Regions from separate parts of the Halomonas sp. KX33721 genome, predicted to be linked through region 3. Evidence: predicted binding sites of a transcription regulator. Region 3 holds the regulator's gene; each other region holds the start of a gene.
What was found. The regulator sigma-54, encoded in region 3, starts transcription at its own class of promoters, with help from an activator protein. The targets are predictions, from matches to a motif close to TGGCACNNNNNTTGCTNT.
Positions count from the first base shown of each region.

Region 1: A3220_RS03125 (amino acid ABC transporter substrate-binding protein) is a predicted target of sigma-54. The motif match lies at 1,244-1,261, and genes of this name have one in related genera.
Region 2: glnK (P-II family nitrogen regulator) is a predicted target of sigma-54. The motif match lies at 1,118-1,135, and genes of this name have one in related genera.

Region 1 is NZ_LVIA01000008.1:75,279-77,522, forward strand. It holds gene A3220_RS03120 (amino acid ABC transporter permease) at 1-72, opposite strand, end outside; gene A3220_RS03125 (amino acid ABC transporter substrate-binding protein) at 162-1,187, opposite strand; gene A3220_RS03130 (amino acid ABC transporter substrate-binding protein) at 1,413-2,244, opposite strand, start outside.
Region 2 is NZ_LVIA01000008.1:64,808-67,051, reverse strand. It holds gene A3220_RS03080 (ferredoxin--NADP reductase) at 1-453, shown strand, start outside; gene glnK (P-II family nitrogen regulator) at 611-949, opposite strand; gene A3220_RS03070 (ammonium transporter) at 1,214-2,244, opposite strand, start outside.
Region 3 is NZ_LVIA01000012.1:24,487-26,730, reverse strand. It holds gene lptB (LPS export ABC transporter ATP-binding protein) at 1-103, shown strand, start outside; gene A3220_RS04245 (RNA polymerase factor sigma-54) at 209-1,624, shown strand; gene raiA (ribosome-associated translation inhibitor RaiA) at 1,722-2,030, shown strand; gene ptsN (PTS IIA-like nitrogen regulatory protein PtsN) at 2,035-2,244, shown strand, end outside.

The DNA of each region.
Region 1 (2,244 bases), on a different contig from region 3:
CGCACGCTTGGCGCGGTCTCGCCAAAACGGTGGCTTGTGGCCAGCCGGGCGAGCATTAGGTCTTACAGACATGGATGGCGTCTCCGCGATACGGCAGGTCAATCAGATGGCCCGCCATTCCCTGTTAAGAGGGAGCGGCGGGCCGGGGTCAAGCGAGACGCTTAGCGAATCGGCGGTGCGTACTGAATGCCGCCTTGGGTCCACAGAGCGTTAATACCACGCTCAATTTCCAGCGGTGAGCCCATGCCTACGTTGCGATCAAAGCTTTCGCCGTAGTTACCTACCTGACTCAGAATGTTGTAAGCCCAGTCGGCTTCTAAGCCCATACCTTCACCGTAGTTGCCGTCCTGACCCAGCAGGCGAGCAATATCCGGGTTGTCTGAGTTGAGCATCTCGTCAACGTTTTCGCTGGTAATGCCATACTCTTCACCGTTGATCATGGCGAACAGCGACCATTTTACGATGTTGAACCACTCATCGTCGCCTTGACGTACCACTGGGCCCAGCGGCTCTTTGGAGATGATGTCAGGCAGAATCATTGCAGAAGCGGGGTCGTCCAGTTGGATGCGTAAGGCCGCTAGCTGAGAAGTGTCGGAGGTCAGCACGTCACAGCGGCCAGCTTGGAAGCCGCCCACGGTTTGCTCAGACGTGTCGAATACGATGGGGTCAAACTCCATGCCATTGGCACGGAAGTAGTCGGCGACGTTAAGCTCGGTGGTAGTACCAGACTGGATACAGATCGCGGCGCCATCGAGTTCGTCTGCGCTGCTAATACCCAAACCCTTGTTCACCATGAAGCCGATACCGTCGTAGAAGGTAACGCCGGTGAAGTTCAGGCCCAAGGTGGTGTCACGGGTAGTGGTCCAAGTGGTGTTACGGGACAGTACATCCACTTCGCCAGACTGCAGCGCGGTGAAACGCTCAACAGCATTCAGGGAGATGTAGTTGACGGCATCCGCGTCGCCCAGTACCGCTGCAGCAACGGCGCGACATACGTCAACGTCGAGGCCCTGCCAGTTACCGCTATCATCTGGGGCGGAAAAACCTGGTAGGCCGTCGCTAACGCCACACTGTACAGCACCGCGCGCGCGGGTATCTTCTAACGTATTGGCTTGTGCGGTGGCGATACCGGCGAGGGAGATGGCACCCGCTGAGGCGAGCAGTACCAGGTGTTTCTTATTAATCATGTTTGTTCCCCTTCCTCGATTTAATGTCATTATGCATGGTGATGCATCATTAAAAGCTAGCAAGGAAGGTGCCAAGAAAGATATGCCGTCAAATTCAGCGCTTTTCAACGTAAAATCAGCGGATTTGACGAAGGTAGTGGTGCAAAAAAGTAGGCCAGCAGCTACGCGTTGCGCTTTTTTGGTGCGCAGCCGCTGGCGGAGGTCGGTGGCTAGTCACCTAGCGTGTCAGCGAATAGGTGGCGCGTACTGAATGCCGCCATCTTTCCACAGAGCGTTCAGGCCGCGCGCAATGTTGAAATCAGAGTCCGCGCCCACGTTGCGGTCATAAATGTCCGCATAGTTACCCACCTGTTTGACGATTTGGTAAGCCCAGTCTGACGAAAGGCCCATGGCTTCACCAAAATCGCCATCTTGTCCAAGCAGGCGCATCACATCGGGATTGTCTGAACTGAGCTGCTCATCCACGTTGGCTTGGCTGACGCCCAGTTCTTCGGCGTTCAGCATGGCAAACAGCGACCACTTCACGATGTTGAACCACTGGTCATCCCCTTGGCGCACGGCGGGGCCCAGCGGCTCTTTGGAGATGATCTCCGGCAGCACCACGGCCATATTGGGGTCGGCCAGTTGAATGCGCTGGGCATAGAGCTGCGAGGCATCCGAGCTCAATACATCGCAGCGGCCTGCTTCGAAGCCCGCAATCGACTGTTCAGGTGAATCAAACACCACCGCATCATAGGTCATGTTGTTAATGCGGAAGTAGTCGGAAAGGTTTAGTTCGCTGGTGGTGCCTGACTGAGTGCAAATAGCCGCCCCATCCAGTTCTTTGGCGCTCTGTACGCCGAGGTCGCTGGCCACCATAAACGCCTGGCCGTCGTAGTAGCTGACGCCAGTGAAGTTCATCCCGAGGGTGGTGTCGCGGCTGGAGGTCCAGGTGGTGGTGCGGGAGAGCACGTCCACCTCGCCAGACTGCAGTGCGGCAAAACGTTCCACCGAGTCTAACGGTACGAAATTGACTTTGCTGGCATCACCTAGCGCGGCAGCGGCAATGGCGCGGCAC
Region 2 (2,244 bases), on a different contig from region 3:
AACCTGTATATGCTCTCGACCGGCACTGGCTTGGCGCCGTTTATGAGCCTGATCCAAGACCCGGAAGTCTACGAGCGCTTTGAAAAAGTGGTGCTGGTACATGGCGTGCGTGAAGTCTCTGAGCTGGCCTACGCCGACTTCATCACCAAAGAGCTGCCCGCCCACGAGTACCTGGGCGAAGAGATCGCCGAGAAGCTGGTGTACTACCCCACGGTGACTCGCGAAGAGTTTCACACCATGGGTCGCCTGACCGACCATATTCGCACCGGCAAGCTGTTTGAAGACACCGGCCTACCGCCGATTGACCCGCGCCAAGACCGCGCCATGATCTGCGGCAGCCCGGCAATGCTGGACGACACCAGCGCGCTGCTCGACGAGCTGGGCCTGAATATCTCCCCGCGTATGGGCGAGCCGGGCGACTACGTCATCGAACGCGCCTTCGTTGAGAAGTGAGCCTCGTTCGAAGGGTGAAGGGTGAAGGGTGAAGGGTGAATAGAAAATCGTAGCCCGTGTCATCGTCGCCTTATGCACAAAGCCCCTGTGGATATTATCCACAGGGGCTTTGTCGATTCAGCGCGACTCACTGTTCACGCCTTACCATTCACCGTGGTTAGACAGCGTCTTTACCTGTTTCGCCGGTACGAATACGGATGACCTGCTCAAGGGGCATCACAAAGATTTTACCGTCACCGATCTTACCGGTGTTGGCGACCTGAGTAATCGCGTCGATCACCTGCTCGGCCATATCATCGTCGACGGCCACTTCCAGCTTCACCTTGGGCAGGAAATCCACCACGTACTCCGCGCCACGGTAGAGTTCTGTGTGACCCTTCTGACGGCCAAACCCTTTTACTTCCGTTACCGTAATGCCCTGCACGCCGATATCAGAGAGCGATTCGCGTACGTCATCAAGCTTGAACGGCTTGATAATGGCTGAGATCAATTTCATTGCGACATCCTCTAGCTTGGTGGCCCACTGTTATCAAAACAGCGTTGTTAAACGGTTGTCATAACCCATCAAGGTTGGCGGGGCGCTTGCATAGCCAAGCCCGTTACCCAGTCGGTTAAGCATACACCGCCATGGGCGGAGAATAAAAAACCCGTATGTACCTAGCTCATAACAACCAGCGTGCAACCTACCTGTGAAGGACAAAAAGGCCTCCCACTCGGGGAGGCCAAAAGGAGCACGCCAGCTCACATGATTAGCGCAAGCTTATTTCTTAACGCTAAACTCGGGATAGGCTTCCAGACCGCACTCAGCGATATCGACGCCTTCATACTCTTCTTCTTCGCTAACGCGGATACCCATGATCGCTTTCAGCACCAGCCATACCACTAAGCTTGCGATGAAGACCCAGCCAAAGATGCCCACGATACCGATCAACTGTGCACCGAAAGAAGCATCGCCATTATTCAGCGGTACTGCCAACACACCCCAGATACCGACCACACCGTGAACGGAGATCGCACCAACCGGATCGTCCAGCTTCAGTTTGTCCAACGTTACGATAGCCGCGACAACAATCAGGCCACCTACTGCGCCAATAATGGCAGCACCCAGCGCTGAAGGAGAAAGCGGGTCAGCGGTGATAGCGACCAGGCCAGCCAGCGCACCGTTCAGCGCCATGGTGAGGTCCGCCTTGCGGAACCACAGCTTGGCTAGAATAAGCGCGGCGATGACACCACCAGCAGCCGCTGCGTTGGTGTTCACGAACACTTGCGCAACGTTGTTAGCTGAACCGATATCGGACATTTTCAGCTCAGAACCACCGTTGAAACCGAACCAGCCCATCCACAGGATGAAGGTACCCAGCGTGGCCAGCGGCATGTTGGCGCCCGGAATCGCGTGGATAGAACCGTCTTTGCCATACTTGCCCTTACGGGGGCCCAGGACCAGCACACCTGCCAACGCTGCAGCGGCACCGGCCATGTGCACAATGCCGGAACCCGCGTAGTCAGAGTAGCCCACTTCAGACAACCAGCCGCCGCCCCAGGTCCAGTAGCCAGACACCGGGTAGATGAACGCAGTCATCACCACGGCAAAGGCCAGGAATGCCCACAGCTTCATACGCTCAGCCACGGCACCCGAAACAATCGACATGGCGGTGGCAACAAACACCACCTGGAAGAAGAAGTCAGAGCGCATCGAGTAGTAAGGCGCATCGTCGCCACCGGCCAGCACTGCATCGGCGCTGTTTTCAGTACCGATCAAGAAGCCCAGGTTCGGCAGGAAGCCGCCTGCGC
Region 3 (2,244 bases):
CATTGTTGGCGACGGTCACATCATTGCCAGTGGAAACGCCCAGGAAATCCTCAACAACCAGAAGGTTCGAGATGTCTATTTAGGCGCTGATTTCCGCCTTTAAACAGTGACCTGCAGAAGCATTTCTTTTAGTGGCATGCTTATTGCACTTGCACCAAGCCATAACTCACTCTAGGGTGGAGCTTTCTGATTAACGAGTGGTTCTCAGATGGTCATGAAAGCTTCTCTCCAATTGCGTATCGGCACACAGCTGACCATGACACCTCAGCTGCAGCAGGCTATCGCCCTGCTTCAGCTATCGACGCTGGACCTTCGTCAAGAAATTCAGCAAGCGCTAGATGCCAATCCCATGCTTGAGCAAGAAGATGAGTTTGGCGAGCAGGCTGTCAGTGAGCCTCAAGAGGCTGAGTGGTCCGAGAGCATCCCCAACGAACTCTCCGTCGACAGTGACTGGTCAGATACCTATCAAGACATAGGCAGCCTGGGTGGCAACAGTGAAGGCCCCGACTTCGAACGCCAAGCCGCTGGACAAAGCCTACATGGCCACCTGCTATGGCAACTGGCCATGACAGACTTTAGCCCGCGAGAATACGCCATCGCGGAAAGCCTGATTGATGCGCTGGATGCCAACGGCTATCTCACCCAGCCGCTTAATGACATTCGGGAAGGATTAAAAGCCCAAGGCCATGACAGCTTAAGCCAGCGGGAAGTGGAAAATACCCTGCTGCGCTTGCAGCAATTTGAGCCCACCGGCGTCTTTGCCCGAGACCTGCGTGAATGCCTGATGCTGCAACTCGCCTCACTACCTGAGGACACCCCTCTGCTAATGCCCGCCAAACGGCTGGTTCGCCAGTTTTTGGAAGCATTAGGCAAAGACGATATGCGGCTTCTCAAGCGCCGTTTAAGCCTTGATGACGAGCAGCTTGACGATGTCATCCGTTTAATTCGCAGCCTTGACCCACGCCCTGGGAGCACCTATGGCGTTACCGACGACAGCTACATCACCCCCGACCTAGTCGTTCGGCACGACAATGAAGGTTGGCATTTAGAGCTCAATCCAGAAGCACTACCACGCTTGCGTATACAGCCCGACTACGCCAGCTTGATCAAACGCGCAGACAAAAGCCAAGACAACCAGTTCCTCAAAGAGCACCTCCAAGAAGCCCGCTGGCTGATCAAAAGCTTATCGAGTCGCAATGACACGCTGCTACGAGTTGGGCGTGAAATTATTGCACGCCAAATTGGCTTTCTGGAGCATGGCGAAGAAGCAATGAAACCGCTGATTTTAGCGGATATTGCTGAAGCGGTAGAGATGCACGAATCCACCATATCTCGTGTGACCACGCAGAAATTTATTCACACGCCGCGGGGCGTTTTCGAGCTTAAGTACTTCTTCTCAAGCCAGGTAAGCGGCCAAGACGGCGGCGACAGCCACTCCAGCACAGCCATTCGCGCCCGCATCAAAAAGCTGATTCAGGATGAGCCCTCAGGAAAACCGCTCTCCGATAGCCGCTTGGTGACTCTGCTTGAAGAGGAGAGCATTAGCGTTGCACGGCGTACTGTCGCAAAATATCGGGAGTCAATGGGCATTCCCTCGTCAAGTGAGCGCCGCCGTTTACGCTAGTTAAGCGGTACGTATGAACAAACTCAACGCAAGGGCTTTGCAATAGCGTAAAAAGGGTTACAATCGAAGTACAGTCCGATGGATAAGGAGCACGTCAATGCAAGTAAACATCACTGGTCATCACGTTGAACTGACTGACGCCTTGCGCGACTACGTTAACGAAAAGCTGCAGCGCGTTGAACGCCACTACGACAACATTACCACGGTGCAAGTGACCTTATCTGTTGAGAAGGAGCGCCAGCAAGCAGCCTGCACACTGCACGCTGCCGGTGCAGACCTTCACGCCGAAGCGCTTGATAACGACATGTATGCCGCTATTGATGCGCTAGCAGACAAAATCGATCGTCAACTCGTTAAACATAAGGAAAAAGCACAAGCTCGCGCCCAGGGCGCTGGTGTGCGTTAACTCAATGACGTTGGAAACCATCCTCCCCCCGGAGCGCGTGCTTTATGACGTTCCCGGGGGCAGCAAAAAACGGGTGCTGGAGTTTTTCAGCACCTTTATCGCCCAAAATACACCCAGCCTAGATAGCCAAGAGGTGTTTAGCCGACTCATTGGCCGCGAGCGACTAGGCAGTACGGGGATAGGCAACGGGGTTGCCATCCCCCACGCTCGCAGT